Regions from separate parts of the Marinobacter sp. MMG032 genome, predicted to be linked through region 3. Evidence: predicted binding sites of a transcription regulator. Region 3 holds the regulator's gene; each other region holds the start of a gene.

Region 1 (7,591 bases), 980 kb from region 3:
GCCAGCGTGGAAGATGGCAAGGTCACCCTGGTCGCCGGTGTTACCAAGTCTGCGACGAACCGGATCAAGGCAGGGGATCTGATGAAGCACCTGGCGGCCCAGGTCGACGGCAAAGGCGGGGGACGTCCCGATATGGCTCAGGGTGGTGGTAATGATCCATCCAAGCTTGAGGATGCCCTGGCAGGTGTCGCCGGTTGGGTCGAAAAAAATATCGCTTAAGCAACTGTTTTTGTGGGCGGGCTGGGGTTTATAATCCCGCCCGTTTGTTTTAATTGGCGGAGCGTTACTCCGCTGTGAGTCCCCGTTTCGGATATTGGGAAAATAATGGCTCTGTTGGTTCAGAAATTTGGTGGCACATCGGTTGGAACAACCGAACGTATTCAAGCGGTAGCCGACAAGGTGTGCCGTTTCCGCAAGGAAGGTCATGATGTCGTTGTCGTGGTTTCCGCCATGAGTGGCGAAACCAACCGGTTGATCGCCCTGGCGAACGACATCATGGAGGAGCCTACGCCCCGTGAGATGGACGTGTTGGTCTCCACCGGTGAGCAGGTAACGATTGCGCTCCTGTCCATGGCGTTGCAGAAACGCGGCTGTGAGGCGCGCTCCTACACAGGCTCACAGGTACGCATCCTGACTGACAGCAGTCACACCAAGGCTCGGATCAAACAGATCGATGAACAGCGCATGCGCGAAGATCTGGATGCCGGCCGAGTGGTTGTGGTCGCCGGGTTCCAGGGCATCGACGAGAGCGGCAATATCACCACTCTGGGCCGCGGCGGGTCTGATACTACAGCGGTAGCGCTGGCGGCGGCGCTCAGGGCAGACGAATGCCAGATCTATACCGACGTTGACGGTGTCTACACGACCGATCCCAGGGTTGTCGATACCGCGCGCAGGCTTGAGCGGATCACGTTCGAGGAAATGCTCGAGATGGCCAGCCTGGGCTCGAAAGTGCTCCAGATCCGTTCGGTAGAATTTGCAGGTAAATACAACGTTCCATTAAGGGTACTTTCCAGCTTCCAGGAAGGCGAAGGCACCCTGATTACTCTTGAGGATGAAAACGCCATGGAACAACCGGTTGTTTCCGGCATCGCTTTTAACCGTGATGAAGCCAAACTGACCATTGCCGGCGTACCGGATACCCCGGGCAGCGCGCTGCGCATTCTGAAGCCGGTGAGCGACGCCAATATCGAAGTGGATATGATCGTGCAGAACGTGGGTGAGGATAACCGCACAGCCTTCACGTTCACCGTTCACCGCAATGATTTCAAGCGTGCGAAAGAAGTGCTTCAGCGTGTGGCTGATGAACTGGGCGCCCGTGAAGTGGCTGGCGACAGCAAGATTGCCAAGGTCAGCATCGTGGGTGTTGGAATGCGTTCCCACGCTGGCGTGGCAACCCAGATGTTTGAAGCGCTGTCCAATGAGGGCATCAACATCCAGATGATCTCCACATCAGAAATCAAGATTTCCGTGGTGATCGATGAGAAATACCTTGAGCTTGCGGTTCGTGCGCTTCACAGTGCATTTGAGCTGGACAAGCCCGCGGTATCAGACGAGGCCTGAAAAACGCAGATAAAAGGTCGGTCTGCGGAGCCTCTGAAAAAAAGGGCATCATATGCTGAGCCTATGACAAACGTGAACCGTATAAGGGAATGTGCGTCTACAGATCAGTAAGTGATCCCACTATAAAAGCAATAAATAGATCAAAAACCATTTATCGGAACAGGTAGCTCTGGATAGGGAGTAAGGGATATGTTGATTTTGACTCGCCGTGTGGGCGAAATCCTGATGGTCGGCGACGATATCACCGTCACCGTCCTGGGTGTAAAGGGCAATCAGGTACGCATTGGCGTTAATGCCCCGAAAGAAGTCGCGGTACACCGTGAAGAAATCTACCAGCGTATTCAGTCGGAAAAAGGCTCTGAAGAGCCGGAACCCGGCAACAGCTGAGAGACAGAAAGCCGTTCATGGGAAACCTGAACGGCTTTTTTGATGATGGGCTGAAACGAGTCCGAAAAATCTCGTGTCAACCCTATGAAAACAGAAAAATTATGGTAGTATACGCCCCGTTCTCAAGGAGAGGTGGGTGAGTGGCTGAAACCAGTTCCCTGCTAAGGAACCGTACGAGCAATCGTACCGAGGGTTCGAATCCCTCCCTCTCCGCCATTTTCCTTTCGGGAAAAGCGAGACAGGTTGAGGTAGCATTCAACCAGAGCAAGTGATCAATGTGCGGCTGTAGCTCAGCTGGATAGAGTACCTGGCTACGAACCAGGCGGTCGGAGGTTCGAATCCTCCCAGCCGCGCCATCGATCAACCTGCCACAAGTTTTAAGCGGCTGTAGCTCAGCTGGATAGAGTACCTGGCTACGAACCAGGCGGTCGGAGGTTCGAATCCTCCCAGCCGCGCCATATCAAATAAAGAACCCCGCCTTGTGCGGGGTTTTTTATTTGTCCCCGGTCAATTTCAGTCTGTTCAATATTTGCGCAAACCTCTTGTCCGAACCTAACCTTAAGTGTGTAGGGAAATCTAATTTCAGGAAGGAGGTCTACCCATGAACAAGACATTGAACGGTAGCTACAAAGACCACGACCAGGCCAAGAACACCTGGGATGACCTGATTGCAACCGGCATACCTCGCGACAACATTTTCATCGACGAGGAAGCCAAAGTGGTGAAAGTCAGCGTGCCTGCCGAGACCGAGAGGGAAATCCTGGAGATATTTGAGCGGCATCAGCTCCACTGAAGCAAACTGACGCGAATAGAAAGAGGCAGGCAACCAGGGAGAGTTGCCTGCCTCTTTTTTTGAATGGCCTAGAGTCGGAATCGGGAAACCAGGTTCTGCAGGTCGCTGCCGAGCCTGGCCAGCTCGCTGCTGGAGCTGGCTGTCTGGTTCGATGAAGCAGCAGACTGATCGGTAACGTCGCGGATGCTGGTGATGTTCTGATTGATCTCCTCAGCCACCGACGTCTGCTGCTCGGAGGCTGTGGCGATCTGGCTGTTGTACTGTTTGATGTCCTCCACGGCACGGGCAATGCGCTCAATGGTCGCCCCGGTTGCCGTGGCACGCTCCAGGGTGTTCGAGGCCATGGTGGTGCTGGACTCCATGGCAGAAACCGAATCGCCGGCACTGTTTTGAAGCGAGGTTACCAGTGTCTCGATTTCCTGGGCGGATGATTGGGTCCGCTGGGCGAGTGAACGAACCTCATCAGCTACGACGGCAAAGCCTCGACCTTGCTCACCAGCCCGGGCGGCTTCAATAGCAGCGTTCAGGGCCAGTAGATTGGTCTGTTCAGCAACCGATTTGATGACATCCAGGACGGTTCCGATGTTTGCGGTTTCTTTCTGCAGTCCCTGGATAGTTTCCATGCTCTGGCTGACTTCGTGCGCCAGGCTGTTCACCTGATCAACCGTTTCCCGTACCTCTCGTTCACCATCGCTGGCCTGACTGGCAGCATCGGTTGCTACTGAGAAGGCCTGCTCTGCGCTGCGGGCAATTTCGCCAACGGTCGCCGTCATTTCGTTCATGGCCGTGGCAACCTGGTCGGTTTCCTGCTTCTGGCGGTTGATGCCGTCGCTGGTCTGGCTGGTGACGGTTGAGAGCTCCTCGGCAGAGGCGGCGATGTTTGATGCACCTGATTCAATACTCCTGACCAATTCCCGGAGGCTTGTTACCATCGTCGCCAGGGCGGCCATCAGCCGACCGATCTCGTTGGTACCGCTTGCCTTGATGTCCACGGTCAGGTTGCCGGAGGCAACCTCGGAGGCAATGTTCACTGCCTGATTAACGGGGGATACGATCGCGCGAGTGATCAGGTAAGCCATCAGGATGCCCAGCACCACGGCAATGCCGGTGGCGCCAAAAATCAACCCGGACGCCTGCAGGCGGTCAGCCTCCATTTTCTCGGTCTGAAGTGCCCGAAGGTTGTTTGCCGATTCGATGGCGCTGCGAGCCGTGCTAACCATGTCATCGGATAGTTGCTTACCCGCGTTGGTCAGATCCACTACCGTTTGAAATTCGCTTACATAAGTCTCAAGTGCCTTGTTGATCTCTTCTTTTTCCTCGGCGGTGATCGCCGCCGATTTGAGCGGGCCCTGGACTCTTTTTGCATCTTCGAGATAAGCCTTGACGCTGGCAGTGTCCTGTTCGATGAGGAATTTGCGTTCAGACCGGCGCATATCCTCGAAAATGGCCGAGGCGAAAAACAGAGAGCTGTGTGCCTTGAGTGATGAGCCGAAGATGCGGGCGCTGGTTTCAAGGCGCTCGAGCGCTGCCTCTCGCTCACCAATATTTGTCTCAACCTGTCCCATCAGTTGCTGGTAGTTTTTTACATCAGCCTGAATCTGGCCCAGTGTTTCGATATCTTCGGGTACTGCAAGCAATGGTTTGATGTCTTTGGTCAGTTCCAGAACACGATCGCCCTGTGCCTGTGTGCTTGCAACAGCCTCGCTTTCACCGGTTAACAAGAAGTTCTTCTCTTCAACCCGTGCTTCGGTGAGATTGGTATTTACTTGCCCGAGCATGGCAACAATATTTGACCGCTGACCGTAACTATCCAGTGCACGGTCGCCAACCAGGCCGACCAGAATGGTCAGAACGAGGAGGATGGCAAAACCTCCGGCCAGTCGAGTCCGGATGGTCATGTTGCTGAACAGCTCTGAAAAACGCATTGTGTTTTTATCCCTGAACGATGTGAGAGTAGCCGGCCCAACTTCGATAGCGCCTCTGTCCGACCGCAGGCCGGAGACGTGCTTTTGATACGCCTGGAAGAGTAAAGGTGCCTTTTATTTGACTTATATTAAGAGGGTTTACGGCGGGGTATTCCAGAACTTTACAGTAACAGATGATTACCGGGTGTTCTTTAACGTGATACAGAATGTTGAGTTGCTGATTCTGATGGCTATCAGAATCAGCTCAACGGACTACCACATCAGGTCATCGGGAATTTCGTAGCCTGCATACGGGTCGTCTTCGCCTACATCATCCTTCTTGCGGTCATGTAGAACGACAACGGCGCTTTCATCCCGCTCCATGATCTTCCGCGCAACGCCTTCCGCCACAATCTCGTAATTGTCGTTCACAAAAACGATCGCCAGCCGGCCGCGGGATAGCTGATCGACCATCGTGTCGTCTACGAAAAGCTTCTTGATTTTCTTGTCATGGACGAACTGGTAGGAGGTTTCGCCCCGGCTCCGGTCCAGCCGGTTGGTTTCTACCAGCTGCCGGATCTGGGCCTGAATGGCTTTCTTCTCGGCGGCGTGCTGGCGCTCCAGGTTGAGCTGGCGATCCCGTTCGGCTTTTTCCTCACGGGCCTGGCGCGCTCGGACCTCGGCCTCGTTTACCTCGACAGCACCCTTGGGTTGTTGTTTTCTCTTCTTGCGTTTTTCGCTGCGAATAGCCTTGGCCTTTTTCTCGTCGGCCAGGCCGGCTTTCAGCAGTTGGTCCTGCAGGGATGCCATCAGTCACTCCGTTCTTTCGTTGCAGATTCTGGTATCATTCGGGCTTGGTGTCCCGTCTGGCTAATTCCTTAACCTACTGCGTAGCGCTGAGGTCTCTGGCCAAGGCGCCTGTCTGAAGACATGGTGGTTCCATATCAAGGACAGGCAACACCGGCCAGAGACCTCAGCGCTTCGCCCTTCGGGAGCCACTGAGGGCTTTGATAGCCGCGTTGCGTCGTCTCGATTTGGAGCCACCAAATCTTCGCCACCGCGCCTAGCTCTCAAAGCCCTCATTGGCTCAGTAGATTAAGGAATTAGCCAGACGGGACACCAGTATACGCCCTCATTATTGCCTTCATAACCAGCTTCCGCTGATTCCGGGATTTTCTTCTATGTCTTCTTTTAATGACTTTGGCCTGTCGTCGGCCATGCGTTCGAACCTCGACCAATTGGGGTTTGCTCAACCCACGGAGATCCAGGCGAAGGCGCTTGTGCCAGGGCTGGCCGGTAAAGACATTATCGCCATGGCGAAAACCGGTAGCGGAAAAACGGCGGCCTTTGGCATCAGCCTGGTTGAGAAGCTAAATCCCCGGCTGTTTGCGGTGCAGGCGCTGATGTTGTGCCCCACCAGGGAGCTGGCGGATCAGGTGGCCAAAGCGATCCGGGAGCTGGCTCGGGCCCGGGATAATATCAAGGTGCTGACTCTGTGCGGTGGTGTGGCCATTGGCCCCCAGATCGGGTCGCTTAGCCATGGTGCGCACATTGTGGTTGGAACGCCGGGAAGGATCCAGGACCACTTGCGTAAGCAAACCCTCTCATTGGCACGGCTGAAAACCGTGGTGCTTGATGAGGCAGACCGCATGCTGGATATGGGTTTTCAGGAGGCGATGGAAGATATTCTTTCCCAGACACCGTCCTCCCGCCAGACCATGATGTTTTCGGCGACCTGGCCCGCGCCCATCCGTGAACTGAGCAAGCAGTATCAGAAGAGCCCGGTAGATGTTCGCGCGGAAGAAACCGGAGAGAATCCGGACATCGAAGAGTTGTTCTACGAAGTGTTGCCGCAATCCAAATCGGATGCCATTGTGGCGCTGCTTGCCGAGCGGCAGCCTGAGTCCTGTATCGTTTTTTGCACCACCAAGCAGCAGTGCGACGAACTGGCGCAGGAGCTTGGTGAACGAGGCTTTTCCGCACTGCCTTTGCACGGGGATCTGGAACAAAGGGATCGCGACAGTGTGCTGGTGCGCTTTGGCAATCAGAGTTGTTCCATCCTGGTAGCCACCGACGTGGCCGCCCGAGGCCTTGATATCAAGTCTCTGCCTTTGGTGATCAATGCTGACCCTGCACGGGATCCCGAGGTTCATACTCATCGCATCGGGCGCACCGGCCGGGCAGGCGAGCAGGGCCATGCCGTCACCTTCTGCACACCGGCCCAAGGCCACAAGATCAGTCGTATCGAATCCGAGAGAGGGCGCGCCGTGGAGTGGGGAGACACCGAGGCCCTTCTGGCGACGCCCCTGAAGCCCGTTACGCCCGCCATGAAAACCCTGTGCATTGCCGGTGGCCGCAAGGACAAGATTCGTCCGGGGGATGTAATGGGCGCCCTGACTGGTGAAGCCGGTCTGCCCGGAAAGGCCGTCGGGAAGATCGATCTGTTCGACCATCAGTGTTTTGTGGCGGTTGAAAAGTCGCTGGCAGGCAAGGCGTTGTCCAGGCTTGAAAACGGCAAGGTAAAAGGCCGTAAAATCCGCGTCCGATATGCCTGAATGAGAATTGCTTCGTCTGGGTAAATGCGTGTCTTTTCGGGCCGCGACGCTCGGAAACCCCGTATAGATTTTTGCATTCAGGTTGCCCGAGGGCCCTGAAAACGGTAAATTACGCAGGATTTTGCCCCCCGAATTGTGGCGGAAGGCTGTTAGACCTTAGTCTAACTGGTCAGTCCGGGCAAAGTTCGGGAGAAACATAAATCAATACAGGTAGCTGTTCGATATGAATGACCTGATGTCACAAGCCGTCGATCTGATGATTGCCGGAATGGGGTTTGTGTTCGTGTTCCTGATTATTCTGGTATTCGCGACACTCCTCATGTCCAAGCTTATAGGACGGTTTGCGCCGCCAGAGCCGGCAACCCCGGCCAAAACGCCACGTGCCAAGC
Region 2 (7,591 bases), 630 kb from region 3:
AACTGGATAACGTTCTGACATGCTATACCCATGCAACGTCGTGCGTAATTAGCGATTTGTCAAAGACGCCCAGAAACTGGCACGCTCGTCTATGCTGAAGGTGATCAGCTTTGATCAACACTCTGCAAACAAAAGGAGCGTATAACGATGGGCATTTCCAGCCACGAGCTTCACGTAGAATTCCCCCAGTACAAAGACCTTATCCAGGAACTCAAGAGCAATGATCTGAAGTTCAATGAAAAGCTTCAGGAGTACACGCATCTTGATCACGAAATTGAAGGGCTGGAAAAGAGGGACTCTCCCATCGGCGACGACAAATTGCACCGCATGAAGCAGAAGCGGGCACAGCTCAAGGACGACCTTTACCAGGTGCTGATTTCAAACGCCAAGGCGTCATGAAACTGCAATTAAAATGACACCATTCTGAAACGCTAAAATGCTGGGAGCCCCTGTTTATAGGGGTTTCCAAGTATTCAGAAAACTCCTTGTCAAGCCTAGAATAGGATCCTAATTAAACAAGGTCCCGGTTTTACCGACCGAATTCTGGGTTGACTAAGGAGTAATGAAATGAAAAGAGCTGCTTCTCTTTACAAAGGCTGGCGGATGAAGCGCAACTTTGTCCATTTGGTAATGACAATGGATCGCCGTTTGCTGAACGATGTGGGATTTTCCCCGGAGCTCGTTGAACAGAAATTGAGCACCCCGTTCTGGAAATTCTGATCGGTAGACGCGATCGAATGTGGCTAAGGTAACCTTCTGAGTTGGTTGAAAAATAACCGGTCCGGAAGGTTACATGTTGTCACAATAATGAAATATGCCCTTGTTCTTAAAGTATTTTTATCTCGAAAAAGTCTAAGAAAATTGATCTGAATCTGTATTCTCTATTAGCGGATCAGCTTATAGTTACGCTGCCTCCAGAACCAGACCGGTTCACCCCGAAAGGAGAGCTTGACGATGATCCAGGAATTCCTTCAAAGCACCTTACCTCTAGACTCTTCCGTAAGCCTCAGACGTTCTGACACAGATCCCGACAAAGAAATGGCCAGGGCCCACAGTGAAGCCTTTGAAATCGTTTCAGATGACGGTGAAACCGTCGGCTTTGTGAAAGCCTGGGAAGATGACCCCAGTTTTCGTGGTTATGTCCATTTCGACTCTGAAGGCAACGTGATCGACTGGAAGGTCTTCAAAGACCGGTTGCAGAGCTGACGCTCATACCAGCCAACCGAAAAAGAAGTCGAACAACTTGCTGAAAAAGCCGCCCCCGGTGCTCTGAGGTTTCTCGGCAGCCGTGGGTGTTGATGCAGTAGTCTCTTCCTCGATTGGCTGGGCTTTCCTGGTATCCGTCGCTTCCGGCTCGGCGTATCCCGCGCTGGTCGGTTCCGTAGGGAGTTGGGCCAGCACCGGGTCTGGTTCTTCGGTGACTTCCGGTGTTGTTACTTCGGCGACCACAGGTTTCGGCGTGGGATCTGGCGTTGGGGCTTGGGGTTCTGAGGGCGTCATTTCCTCGATCGCAACTTCAGGTTGTTTAGAAGTATCTGCAGTATCGACTTGTTTTTCCGTCGTTTTAATATCAGTTGAGGGTGTTTGAGCGACCTGCTCGGAAGGAGTTCGGGTGGGTGTCGCGACAGGTTGGGGCGCAGGCTCTGGCTTCGGTTCAGCTCTGGCAACGGCAGGAGAATCGGGTGCTGGCTCGGGCAGGGACAAACCAAGCTTTGCCATTGATGCCTTTCGACTGCCGACCGAATTTGCCGCGATGGTTGCGCTCGAGGTTTTGCTCACGCCGAGTGCTTCCAGTGTTGCTGCATCCAGGTTGCCGTTGGTTTGCAGCCCATTCTTACCTTGATAGGCGCGTATGGCCATTCGGAGTTGTTCATCGATCCAACCATCCGCGCGGCCGATATCATGGCCGGCCCCATAAAGCGCATTCTCTGCGGCGAAGATGACTTTCTCTGGCTCGGCGGCTTGAGCAGTGCCAAGGCCGGCAGCCGCTGTCAGCATGGCGACGACAGGGCTGCGTACGCCTGGCTTCCGGGATGATTGAGAGCGCGTCATTGCGGGATACCTCCGGGCAGTCCGTTTCCGGTTACATTGTGTAACTTGAAGCCCCAAGGTATCAGGTAATTATGGACGCTCTCGTGAAGTGGTTAACATCTGCAACCATTGTCCGCTCAGGATTCACTGGCGCGGAAGCGTCTCACCAGAGTGTTCAACTCATCAGCCATGGTGGCCAGCGACTGGCTTGAATGGTTTACCTGGGAGATATCCCCGGCGAGTTCTTCAATGGCACCGCTGCTTATCTCCACATTTTGAGTCATCTCTGATGCCGTGGCTCTCTGCTGTTCGGTGGCGCTGGCTATCTGGGTTGTCATTTCGACGATGCTGTTGACCGCGGCGAGAATATCGGTCAGTGCTTCGCCGGACTTGCTCGCCTCCTCGCTGGCCTCTTCTGCCATCTGCTTGGCCTTGCTCATGTCAACGACTGCACCGGCCGCGCCACTTTGAAGCTGTGACACAATGCGCTCGATATCGACGGTTGATTCCTGCACCCGTTTGGCCAACCCGCGAACCTCATCGGCAACCACGGCAAACCCCCGTCCTGCCTCGCCGGCGCGGGCCGCTTCGATGGCGGCGTTCAAGGCCAGGAGGTTGGTCTGTTCGGCAATGCTCTGAATCACCGCAAGCACATTGCCAATCTCGGCTGACTCATTTTCCAACTGCTGGATGCGCGTCGATCCTTTTTCTACCTGATTGGCAAGGTTAGTGACTGCTCTGATGGCAGAGCCAACGGTTTCCTGGCCGGAATCGGCAAGAGAAGCTGCCTTGCGGGCGGATTCGTCAGTTTCGCTGGTGTTCGAAGCGATTTCTTCAGAGGTCGAGACCATCTCCTGCATGGCGGCGGACACCTGAGTGATCTGATCGCGCTGCTGCTCGGAGTTGGCGGTGGTGCGCTTGGTGATGCCGGAGAGGGATTCCGACTCGCCAGTAAGCTGGCGGGAAGCCCTCACGATTTGCGAGATTGTCTTCTCGAGGGTTTCCAGGAAGGTGTTGACGGCACCAATGAAATCACCGATTTCGTCCGGGCGACCCGGGGTCAGCCTGGTGGACAAGTCGCCGTTATTGTTGGCGATGTCGTCGAGATAGCCGAGGATTTCGGTTTTCGCACGTTTAACACTGGAGCCCATCAAACGGCTCATTAACACCGCAACGATCAGCCCGAGCACCGCAGACACTGTGAACGCGGCGAGAGTGAATTTGAGTGCGAGGGATGTTTCTGCCGTCGCTTCATCCGCTTCCTGATCCAACGACGCGAAGATACTGCTTTCAAGTTGCCGTGCCATACTAGCAATTTCCGGCCCAAGGACATCCAGCTTCTGGGCTTTGACGCTCACCAGGATACTCTGTTGTTCCAGCATCTGTTGAACGCCGGTTCTGTATGCTTCCAGCTCCTCGACGACGGTATTGAGGTACACCTGAACGAATTCCGGACCGTTTGCAGCGTCAATCAGTTCCAATGCATCAGACAGGTCCTCGATGGCCCATCCCAGTGCCTTTTGCGAGTCCTCGTCGCCAGTCGCCAGATAGCGCTGAGCAGTCATTCGCATGATCAGCGCATCGTTCAGGAGCTGTTCCAGTCCAGCTCTCAATTCGCTGTCTGGTTCACGATTGGCGACGCCGTTTAAAGCGAGTCTGAGGGCTTTTGTTGCGTTCGGCCCATGCACATCCAGTTTCTCATCGATGATGCTGAGCACCTGACGCTTTGCTGGAACCAGTTCGTTTCTGAACGAATCAATGTACTGATTGGTTGTCTCTTCAATGCGATCAACCAGTTTGGCTCGCTCGGGCTCCTGGATGTCTTCCTGGGCTTTTGCCATCACCGCCCTGAAATCCGCCTCCGATTCACCGAAGCGTTCAAGGGTCTTTTCGTTTCCGGTCGAAAAATAATCGAACACGCGAAGTCTCATTCGATAGACGCTGGTGATCGAGTCGGTTCCTATCGCGGTATCCGGTGCCAAATCCCGGGCAACCGTGTTCATTCTCTGATCCAGTTCCTGGAATTCAAAAACGCTGAAAAGCGTGACAGCAGCGAACAGTAAAAGAATAAAAAGGGGAGCAATTAATAACTTGCCGGGAACACCTAATTTTCTTTCTAAGGAGTTTAGGAAAGAGGAAGCCAAAGCGTAGCCCTTCTATTAATTTGTTTTGTTTCTTATCGGCTGCGCCGACCAAATCTGAAGTTTTACGTCAGATTTTGGGGATCGGCGCAGCGGTCGTTAACGGGAAAGCGATGAATCTACTCTACAAAGTTCGCCTGACTGGCGATCAGCGGCGATAGCTGAAGGTTCCAGTGCTCGAGTCCGCTTTCGCTGTAGACATAATGGCCGCTGAGGGATTTCAGCTGCGGTATCTGGTCTGGTCTCATGCCATTGAGGATTAGCGAGGCCAGTCTTGCTGCCGTAAGCCCCTCCTGTTGGGCTGAGATGGTGAAACCGCCGATGCTTTGTTCTTCACCAACGAAGATATCCCAGAAGGAGAAAAGTGGAAGCTGGGCGCTGTAATAGGCCTCCTTGAGCAGTTCATGGGGTATAACGTAGTTGCCGTCCTTGTCCCGGATGGTGTGGTGGGTTCCCAGAACCACGGCGTCGTAGCGCTCATGAGCGTTTACCACCGATTTCAGCCAGGTATCCCGGTCGTTGGTCAGGACAATATCCAGGTCCGAGCCGTAAATAGTGGCCTGGCGTTTATCTCCGAAATATTCGTTTACCGCGTTGCGCATGGTGGGCGAGTCATCCATCAGCACCAGGAAGCGATCCCTCTGCCGAAGGACTTTTCGCAGATGCCGGATACTGTCGGCGAAGAAGGGGCGTTCCAGTATTCCGGTAACCAGAGGGTGCTCAAGGGTAGGGTGCTGAACCGGGCCTCCATTCACCCCCAGGAAGACCACCGGAATCTCGCGCTGCACCAGATGCTCCGCCATCAGTGAAAACGCGTTGTCATCCCCCAGGATGGCAACATCGGGGTTCACTTCGGCAATTTTGCCCTGAATTTCAGCCACCTTGTCTGGCCATGCGGGCTTAGGCAGGCGTTTGGTGTCCAGTTCAAAGACCTTTATGTCGTGGTCATTCCCAAGGACCGAACGGACTGCTTCAATGTAGTCGGCATCCCATTTGTATTCGATGTGGTAGCTTTGAACGATAACGACGGTTTTGGCAAAACACAGGGGGCTAACCAGCAACAGTGCCAGTAGGAGAAATCGCATAGTTGTTCCTTATTGTTATCCGAGCAAACGTGAAAAACAGTGTTTTTAACGAATTGTTCTTCAGGCAGTTTTTATAGTTATGTCCGGTTCTGATACAGGAACCATGCCAGTTTCCCAAGTGGCTGTTTTTCCGGGATCGTTTATCTTCTTCAGGACGATGTTTTCGCCGCGCGTCCAAGAATGTCCTGTTATCAATACAATAATTCTTCTTTTGGTCGTTTGTTGTCTGAAATGCCGGACAGATCAGTCCGGCATGCCGGACAACCTGGCTCTGTGCCCCTGACTGGCGTCAAGGGGCACTGTTCGTTGTTAAGGTTCCGTTCTGGATTCAGCGCGAACAGCAGGCTTCTGCTCGACTTTCACCGAACCTAAGCGCTTCCGGAAAAGGTGTTCAAGTTCGCCAACGATACCTCGACGGAAGAGGAGCACGCAGACAATGAACGTCAGGCCGATGGCGACCGTTACCCAGGAACCGAACCCGCTGAGCTCAGATTGCAGCGTCACGACGGTGAAGGCGCCGACCAGTGGGCCGAGAATGGTGCCAAGCCCGCCCAGCAACGTCATCAGTACCACCTCGCCAGACAGGTGCCAGGAAGCGTCTGGAAGCGAGGCAAACTGGAACACGATAGTTTTGGTAGCGCCCGCCACGCCAGCCAGCGCCGCGGACAGTACAAAGGCCATGTGCTTGTAGCGGGAGACGTTGAAACCCAGTGACAGCGCCCGGGGCTCGTTCTCCCGGATGGCCTTGAGCACTTGCCCGAAGGGCGAATCGACGATGCGTGCGATCAGCCAGAAACCGGCCAGGAACACGGTCATCACGAAGTAATACATGGCCATGGTGTCATTGAGGTCGATCAGGCCCAGCGCGCTACCCCGTGGCACCCCCTGAAGGCCGTCCTCACCGCCGGTGATGGGTGCTTTGAGAGCGATGAAGAACACGATTTGCGCCAGGGCCAGGGTAATCATGGCGAAATAAATACCCTGTCGACGGATGGCCAGGGCGCCGAAGACATAGCCTATTGCGCCGGCTGCCAGGCCACCGCTGAGTATGGCCAGTTCAGGCGTGAGTCCCACATCACGGGCAAGGTAACCGCAGACATAAGCCGCACTTCCGAAAAACGCGGCATGGCCAAAGGAGAGCAATCCGGTGTAGCCAATCAAAAGGTTGAAGGCGCACGCGAACAACCCAAAACACAGCAGCTTCGCGAGGAAGACTGGATACACGAAGAAAGGCGCAATCAGGCATGCGCCAACCAGTATCACCCAAAGTGTGCGATTCATCGTTTAGCGCTCCTTTCCGAATAAGCCGGCCGGGCGTACCAACAAGACCAGCACCATGAGCAGGAAAATGACTGTGTTGGCTGCAGGGGCATAGATTACTTTCGTGAGGCCCTCGATCATGCCCAGGGAAAGGCCAGTGACGATCGCGCCCATAATCGAACCCATGCCGCCGATGACTACAACGGCGAACACGATAATGATCAGGTCCGCGCCCATCAGCGGGCTGATAGAATAGATGGGCGCCGCTACCACCCCGGCGAAAGCAGCCAGGGCCACACCGAAGCCGTAGGTCAGCGTCACCATCAGAGGAACATTGACCCCAAAAGCCTGAACCAGGCCCGGGTTCTCCGTTCCGGCGCGCAGCAAGGCGCCAATCTTGGTGCGTTCGATCACATACCAGGTCGCGAAACAAACCGCCAGCGAGGCGATAATGGCGAACAGTCGGTAGGTGGGGAAATACATGAAGCCCAGGTCTACCGCGCCTTTGAGCAGGCTCGGGGTGGCAGGGTACGGCGTTCCGCCAGTGCTGAAATAGTTGAGGAAGTAGCCCTGGAGCACCAGGGCAATACCGAAGGTGAGTAACAGTCCATAGAGATGATCAAGCTGATACAGACGTTTGAGCATTGTCCGCTCGATGATCATCCCGAAGATGGCTACAACCAGGGGGGCTAAGGCCAGAGCCCACCAGAACCCGGTTTGCAGTTCCGGAAAGCCGATCCAGGTGCCCAGATAGGAATATCCGATCAGGGCAACCATGGCGCCCAACATGTACATGGCCCCATGGGCAAAGTTGATTATGTTCAGCAAGCCGAAGATAACCGCCAGCCCGAGGCTCAGTATTGCGTAAAAAGCGCCATTGGTGAGCCCAAGCATGGCTTGGGCAAGAATGGCATCGATTGAAAGACTCATGGAAATAGCCCCCGTTGGATCCTTGGCGTTACTTCAGCAGCGAGCAGGTGCTCTTCGACAGCGGGATGAATGCCTTGTCGCCAGGGATGGTCCCCTCGATGGTGGCGTAATCCCACGGCTGTTTGGATTCGCCAGGGGTCTTGA
Region 3 (7,591 bases):
GGAGCACTTCCGGATCCATACCGGCGCCATCATCCTCGATGAACAGCAGGATATGATCCCCCTCCTGTTCGGCAGACAGGGTTACCGTACCCTGGCGAGGCTTACCTGCTTTCTCGCGCACTTCCGGGGCTTCGATCCCGTGATCGACCGAGTTTCGAACCAGGTGAACCAGCGGATCAGACAGCGCTTCGACCAGATTCTTGTCCAGGTCGGTGTCTTCACCGTGCATCACCAGGTTGACCTCTTTCTTGAGGTTCCGGGCCAGATCACGCACAACCCGGGGGAACCGGCCAAACACCTTCTTGATCGGCTGCATACGGGTCTGCATGACGGCAGACTGGAGGTCGGTGGTGACCACATCCAGGTTGGACACGGCTTTGTGCATGTGTTCGTCTTCGCTTTCCGCGCCCAGACGCTGCAAGCGGTTACGCACCAGCACCAGTTCACCCACCATGTTCATGATGTCGTCGAGACGCTTGGTGTCAACACGCACCGTTGTTTCAGCCGCGGGCGCGTGTTCGCGGGCGGGCATCGCAGGGGTGGCAGCGCCTTTGGTCTCCGGCTTCCCGGGCTTCGGTGCCTCTGCTTTTGGCTTGGCTGGCTCTTTCGGCGCTGGCGGCTCTTTCGCTGCTGAAGGCTCTTTTGGCGCTGAAGGCTCCTTCGCACCCGCGGGCTTTTTCGGAGTGGAGGACTCTCCGCCGGCAGTCGGGCTTCCACCCTTGCCATGGAGATCGTCCAGCAGTTTTTCAAATTCGTCGTCGGTGATCAGATCGTCGCTGCCACCGCCTTCTGCCTTGGCCGCCGGCTTTTCTTCTTTTCTGACAGCCTCGTCCTCGCCCGCAGGTGCGCCGGCAAACTGCCCTTTTCCGTGCAGCTGGTCGAGCAGCGCCTCGAACTCGTCGTCGGTTATCTCGTCATCTCCGGAACCCTCCCGGTCACCGGAAGACGCTCCGGAGTCTGAAGCCGGTGCCTGTTCTTCGCTCTTTTCGTCCTGCAAGGCATCCAGAAGCTGTTCGAATTCGTCGTCGGTGATGTCGCCGCCATCCTCCGACGGTTCATTCTCTTCGTGTTCCGGCTGAGGGTCGGCGACAGGCGCTCCCTCACCCTCTGGCAGAGCCAGGGCATCGAGGCGGGCAATCAGTTCGTCCGGAGCCGGTGTTGGTTCCTCGTGATTGCGAACCTCTTCAAACATGGCATTAACGTTATCCAGGGCCTCCAGAACCACGTCCATCAGTTCGGAGTCCACCTTACGCTTGTGGTTGCGCAGGGTATCGAAAACGTTCTCGGCGGAGTGGCAGCAATTCACCAGCGCTTCAAGCTGAAGGAAGCCCGCGCCGCCTTTAACGGTGTGAAAGCCACGGAAAATGGCGTTGAGCAGATCACTGTCGTCAGGATGTTGCTCAAGATCTACCAACTGCTCTGACAGCTTTTCGAGAATTTCACCGGCTTCTACCAGGAAGTCCTGCAAAATCTCTTCATCAGCATCAAACGCCATGCGTTACCCTCTTTGTTCAGAAACCGAGACTGGACAACAGGTCGTCAACGTCATCCTGTCCCGAAACTACATCTTCACGCTCATCGGCCTTGATCTGGGGCCCGACGCCCTTCTCTGCAGATTCTTCCTTCTCTTCAATCTGGTGCACGGTGCCGGTGAGCTGATCCACATGGCTGGCCATCACCACCAGGCTGAGCATCTGCTCCTCAACCTCTTTTACCAAGGCGGTGACCTTCTGGATAACCTGGCCCGTCAAATCCTGATAATCCTGAGCAAGCAGGATTTCCGAAAGATTGTTGTACATGGTGTCAGCGTCGCTGGCCGTACTGACAAAAAAGCGATCAATCCGGCCGTACAGTTCCCGGAACTCCGCCGGCTGCATCTCCCGACGACGCAGACGTTGCCATTCGTCCCGCAAGGAGGCCGCCTCTTCCCGAAACGCGTTGGCCACCGGCATGGTTTCCTCAACCAGGTCCATGGTGCGGTTGGCCGCTTCGCCGGTCATCTGCACAACGTATTCGAGGCGATCGGAGGCGTCTGTCATCTTCGACAGCGCTTCCTGCTGTTCCGCGTTCCGGGGGTCAATCTGGAAGTTCCGGATGGCTTCGTGCAGGCTCCGGGTCAATCGCCCTACCTCGCGGTACAGACTTTGATCCCTGACCTCGCTGAGTTCATTGATCAGGGTCATGGCTTTGGCATAATCACCGGCATCAACACTCTCTGCCAGCTCTGCTGCCTGCCGCTGGAGCTTTTCGGTCACCTCCGGCTCAAGGCCCCGATGGTTCTTTTTGCTATCGCTCATGAGAGCCATCCGACCTCTGGTTACTGGATTCTTTCAAAGATTTTCTCAATCTTTTCCTTGAGCACAGCGGCAGTGAACGGTTTGACAACGTAGCCGTTCACGCCCGCCTGAGCCGCGGCAACAATCTGGTCGCGCTTCGCCTCAGCCGTTACCATCAATACCGGCAGGGTTTTCAGATTCTCGTCAGCCCGGACAGCCTTCAGAAGATCGAACCCGGACATGCCCGGCATGTTCCAGTCGGTGACCAGAAAGTCGTATTTGCCGCTCTTCAGCATCGGCAAGGCTGTGTTGCCATCGTCTGCTTCATCGGTGTTGGTGAAGCCCAGATCACGCAGCAGGTTTTTGATGATCCGTCGCATTGTGGAGAAATCATCCACAATGAGGATTTTCATGTTTTTGTCCAATGGGACCTCCAGTTAGTAACACCCGGAATTCGTTTGACCTTCGCGTTCAAAGTCTAGCAGGCCGCTGTTTAAACCGCTTATTGTCAGACCTTTGCTTCCGTTGTAAAGCATCGGTTACCAAAAACTACAGACTGCCCCTTCGCAGACACAGACTGAACGCAATCAGCTGTCCGGTTCCTGGCGCCAATCCGACAATCGCCCCCGAAGGCGCAAGGCAGCCTGGCTGTGAATCTGGCTGACCCTGCTCTCGCTGACGCCCAGCACGGCGCCTATTTCCTTGAGGTTCAGCTCTTCCTGGTAATAAAGGCTCAGAACCAGTTTTTCCCGCTCCGGCAGGTCTTCAATGGCCTCAGCCAGGCTTCGCCGGAAGGCATCGGAGGACAACCCCTCCAGAGGGTTATCCTGCGTCTCTGTCTGTTCTATCGGCAGCTCTCCGGATTCATTGAGCTCATCGAGGCTAAAAAGTCGGCCACTGTTGGAATCGGAAAGATAGGAATGATACTCCGCAAGCTCCATGCCCAGCTCCTCGGCCACTTCCTGATCCTGGGCTTCCCGGCCAAGCCGGTCTTCCACAGCCTTGATGGCCTGGGAAATGCGACGGGCGTTTCGATGCACGGAGCGGGGAACCCAGTCGCCCTTGCGGATTTCATCGACCATCGCCCCACGAATCCGGATACCGGCGTAGGTCTCGAAGGTGGCTCCTTTGGTGGAACTGTATCGCTGGGCAGCCTCAAGCAGGCCAATCATGCCGGCCTGCATAAGATCTTCAAGCTGAACGGAAGCCGGCAGGCGGGCCATCAAATGGAGGGCAATTTTCTTGACCAGCGGCGCGTGTTGCTCAACAAGCTGAGATGCCTTCTGCGCACCCGACTGGTTATAGATTCCGAGGTTTTTCGCCAATGTCATGTATCCGGTTTCTTGTTTGACTGGATCCGATTCAGACTTCGACGAGCCGCTCCACAAAGAATTCCAGATGTCCACGGGGTGAGGACGGCAACGGCCAGCTGTCTACCTTGTCGGCCAGAGACTTGATGGCCAGGGAGGCTTTCGCTCTGGGATAGGCATCCAGCACTGCCCTCTGTCTCTGGACTGCTTTCTTCACTGCCTCATCGTAGGGGACTATACCGACATATTGTAGTGCCACATCGAGGAAGCGCTCGGTGACCCGAGTCAGTTTTTCGAACAGATGCCGGCCTTCCTGCTCATTCCGCACCTGGTTGGCAAGAATGCGGAAACGATTGGTTCCATAATCCCGGTTCATCAGCTTGATCAGGGCGTAGGCATCGGTGATGGAAGTGGGTTCGTCACACACCACCAACAGTAACTCCTGGGACGCCCTGAGAAAGCTGACCACCGATTCGGAGATACCGGCGGCGGTGTCGACGATCAGGACATCGATCTGATCCCCCAGCTCGCTGAACGCATTAATGAGCCCGGCATGCTCCATGGGACTGAGCTGGGTCATCCGCTGGGTACCTGACGAGGCAGGAACGATCTTTATGCCGCCGGGACCATTTACCAGAACGTCCTTGAGGTCACAGTCGCCTGCCAGAACATCCTGAAGGTTACGGTTGGCGGTGATGCCCAGCAATACGTCGATGTTGGCGAGCCCAAGATCGGCGTCGAGCAGCACCACTCTCCGGCCTTTCTGCGCCAGGGCAATTCCGAGGTTGACCGACACGTTACTCTTGCCGACTCCACCTTTACCGCCGGAAACTGCAATCACCTGTACCGGATGTGCTCTGCTCATACTGTTTTTTGTCTCTCGCCACGTTTCGCCGGTGCGTTTCCGACGCCTGCTGTCAATCTGTCCGGTCTCAGGCGTGCTCTTTCAGGCCCTCTGCGACCGCCTGCTGTTGCTGGAGCGTTTTAAGCCGATCCACGGCCAGTCGCACCAGCGGAACAGCTTCTGCGTGGTGCAGATCTTCAGGAATCTTCTGCCCGTCTGTGTAGTAGGCTACCGGCAGACCGGTTTCCATGACAAAGCCGAGGGACTCACCCAGTGTCAGGGCCTCATCGATCTTGGTCATCACACAGCCCGCAAGATTTGCCATCTTATAGCAATGCCAGACGGATTTCATGATGCGCGGCTGACTGGTTGCCGAGACGACCAGGTGCGTTTTGACATTGTGATGGCTGCGAGCCAGTTCGGCCAGCTGTTCCTGATAACCTTTATCCGAACTTGTCAGCCCGGCAGTATCAATCAGAACCAGGTGACGGTCTGACAGCTCGTCCAGAATATCGTCCAGGCTGTGAGTCTCATCCACCACCCGAACCGGCACATTCAGGATACGACCGAACACGAACAGCTGCTCGTGCGCCGCCACCCGGTATCGATCGGTGGTAACCAGAGCCAGGGAGTCGGAGCCATGCTTGAGCACGTAACGCGCCGCCAGCTTTCCAATCGTGGTGGTCTTGCCGGAACCGGTAGGACCCACCAGCGCATAGGCGCCCCCCTCATCAAGCCACTCCATACGAGTGGTCCTAACGCCGGTGCAGAGCATTTTCAGGGACTGCTTCCAACCATCTTCCAGTCGCCCTGCCTTATGGCGACGGGAAATTGACCCTGCCAGCTCACTGCCCAGGCCGAATTCCTGCAGGCGCTCGGCCAGCCTTTGCTGAACAGCCGTGTTTGTGGAAACCACAGGGTCCGGCTGCGGGCGACCACCCTGCATCATATCCCTGAGGGAGCTGATCTCGGCGCGCATCTGTGCAAGTTCATCAGAATAGACATCCTTCGGCGCCTGGGGCTCAGCCACACTATCACTGAAATCGCCGCCGACCGTTTCCTGAACAGCAGCAAACGACGGACCTGAGTAGCTGGCTCCCTGGGAGGCACGCTTTTCCCTGACTTCACGGATGCGGTCACGGGATCGGCTCAATTCATCCTCGAGACGACGATGCTGGTCAGCCTGCATTTCTGCCAGGCGGGATCCGTTGGTGGCTTCTTCGGCCTGGTTGCCCAGGCGCTGGCGCGCCATGTTTTCGTCATAGTCCAGCGCCGTCACGATTTCGACACCACCGTCGACCCGACGGTTGGAAAGAATCACGGCATCCGGCCCCATCTGTTCACTGACCTGTTTCAGCGCCTCTGCCATGGTCTGAGCAAAAAACCGTTTTACTTTCATGATGCCTCTTCCTCCACCGGCAACGCCGTGCCGGCGCTGTCCGCTCTGTCATCCGCGCCGTTACTGGCCAACGGACGCCACGATCGTAATCTGTTTGTTATCCGGAATTTCCTGGTACGAGAGCACGTGCAGTCGCTCTACCCCATAGCTGGCAAACTTCGCCAGGACCGGCCGCAGTGGCCCGGACACCAGCAGAATGGCCGGTTTGCCAAGCATCTCCTGCCGCTGGACGCTCTCCTGAAGCGATCGCTGGAGCTTCTCCACCATATTCGGCTCCAGAACCAGGCCAATGTCTTCCTGACCGCCGGATTGTTGACTCTGCTGAACAGACTTCAGCAATAACTGTTCCAAGTCCGGATCCAGGGTGATCACCGGTATCTCCGATTCGTTGCCGCAGATGCTCTGGACAATCATCCGGCGCAGGGACTGCCGGGCTACCGTGGTCAGCAGCTTGGGATCCTGACTCTTCGGATGAACATTCACGATGGCCTCGGCAATGGACCGCATATCCCGGATCGGCACTTCCTCCTTCAGCAGGTTCTGCAAGACCTTCAGGAGCAGACTGATTGAAACGGTGGTGGGTACCAGCTCTTCGGCCAGCTTCGGAGAAATCTTCTCAAGCTGATCCAGCCACTTCTGGACTTCCTCGTGGCCCAGCAGTTCGTGGGCGTGTTTCTGCAACACCTGGTTCAGATGGGTGGCAACCACGGTACTGGCATCGACCACGGTATAGCCAAGGGTCTGTGCCTGGTCTTTCTTATCGGGCTCGATCCAGCAGGCATCCAGACCGAACGCCGGATCCTTTCCTTCAATCCCTTCGACCTTTCCAAATACCTGGCCGGGGTCGATGGCCAGCTCCCGGTCCGGGTGAATCTCCGCCTCGGCGATGGTTACGCCCATCAGGGTGATGCGATAGACGTTGGGCATCAGGTCCAGATTGTCGCGAATGTGCACCGAAGGCATCAGGAACCCCAGATCCTGGGACAGTTTTTTACGAACACCCTTGATGCGACTGAGCAACTGACCGCCCTGGGACTTATCCACCAGCGGAATCAGCCGATACCCCACTTCCAGACCGACGATATCGACGGTGGATACATCGTCCCAACCCAGTTCTTTAGTCTCTCCGGGTGCCGGCAGCTGACGACCCTGATCGCCGCCTGCATCACCACCCGGCGGCAGATCCCGGCCCGCCGGCCGAGGTGCCGCGCCGCCAGCGCCCCTGGCCGGGAAGGCGCCCTCCTCCTCGACAGTCTGCCTCTGGTGTTTCCAGATATACCAGGCAGCACCGCCAGCCAGCGCACCCAGACCAAGGAAAGCCACATGGGGCATGCCGGGAATCAGGCCGAGGATAATCAGGATTCCTGCGGCAATGGACAGCGCCTTCGGCGCACTGAACATCTGCTGCAGGATCTGGCCGCCCATGTCCTGGCTTGAGGTAACCCGCGTTACCATGATCGCCGCAGACGTGGACAGCAGCAGCGAGGGAATCTGTGCCACAAGGCCGTCACCAATGGTCAGCAGCGCATAGCGCTCCATGGCCAGCCCGAAATCCAGGCCGTGCTGGAGCATACCGATGGCGATCCCGCCGACGATGTTAATGGCAAGAATGAGCAGGCCGGCAATGGCATCGCCTTTAACGAACTTGGACGCACCGTCCATGGAACCATAGAAATCCGCTTCCTGGGCAATCTCGGCCCGGCGGTGCTTCGCTTCGTCCTGATTGATCAGGCCGGCGTTAAGATCCGCATCAATGGCCATC

Evidence for each region. Region 3 encodes FliA, which starts transcription of late flagellar genes. Its sites were predicted from a motif close to CTAAAGTTTNNNNNNNNNNNGCCGNTAA; they were not measured.
Region 1: a site for FliA is predicted at 4,806-4,833, ahead of ABNF92_RS02795 (methyl-accepting chemotaxis protein). Genes of this name have one in related genera too.
Region 2: a site for FliA is predicted at 4,208-4,235, ahead of ABNF92_RS01270 (methyl-accepting chemotaxis protein). Genes of this name have one in related genera too.

What each region holds. Positions count from the first base shown of each region.
Region 1 covers NZ_CP157802.1:614,509-622,099, reverse strand. Annotated here, with positions in the region: gene alaS (alanine--tRNA ligase) at 1-219, shown strand, start outside; gene ABNF92_RS02825 (aspartate kinase) at 325-1,563, shown strand; gene csrA (carbon storage regulator CsrA) at 1,753-1,950, shown strand; tRNA gene ABNF92_RS02815 (tRNA-Ser) at 2,077-2,166, shown strand; tRNA gene ABNF92_RS02810 (tRNA-Arg) at 2,230-2,306, shown strand; tRNA gene ABNF92_RS02805 (tRNA-Arg) at 2,332-2,408, shown strand; gene ABNF92_RS02800 (hypothetical protein) at 2,552-2,743, shown strand; gene ABNF92_RS02795 (methyl-accepting chemotaxis protein) at 2,812-4,668, opposite strand; gene ABNF92_RS02790 (DUF2058 domain-containing protein) at 4,921-5,457, opposite strand; gene dbpA (ATP-dependent RNA helicase DbpA) at 5,829-7,202, shown strand; gene ABNF92_RS02780 (OadG family protein) at 7,426-7,591, shown strand, end outside.
Region 2 covers NZ_CP157802.1:268,128-275,718, reverse strand. Annotated here, with positions in the region: gene ABNF92_RS01290 (DUF465 domain-containing protein) at 148-399, shown strand; gene ABNF92_RS01285 (hypothetical protein) at 568-720, shown strand; gene ABNF92_RS01280 (hypothetical protein) at 955-1,206, shown strand; gene ABNF92_RS01275 (peptidoglycan-binding protein) at 1,210-1,998, opposite strand; gene ABNF92_RS01270 (methyl-accepting chemotaxis protein) at 2,169-4,034, opposite strand; gene ABNF92_RS01265 (ABC transporter substrate binding protein) at 4,292-5,257, opposite strand; gene ABNF92_RS01260 (branched-chain amino acid ABC transporter permease) at 5,567-6,538, opposite strand; gene ABNF92_RS01255 (branched-chain amino acid ABC transporter permease) at 6,542-7,447, opposite strand; gene ABNF92_RS01250 (ABC transporter substrate-binding protein) at 7,476-7,591, opposite strand, start outside.
Region 3 covers NZ_CP157802.1:3,866,244-3,873,834, reverse strand. Annotated here, with positions in the region: gene ABNF92_RS17805 (chemotaxis protein CheA) at 1-1,495, opposite strand, end outside; gene ABNF92_RS17800 (protein phosphatase CheZ) at 1,512-2,297, opposite strand; gene cheY (chemotaxis response regulator CheY) at 2,318-2,701, opposite strand; gene ABNF92_RS17790 (RNA polymerase sigma factor FliA) at 2,864-3,607, opposite strand; gene ABNF92_RS17785 (MinD/ParA family protein) at 3,639-4,451, opposite strand; gene flhF (flagellar biosynthesis protein FlhF) at 4,519-5,829, opposite strand; gene flhA (flagellar biosynthesis protein FlhA) at 5,890-7,591, opposite strand, start outside.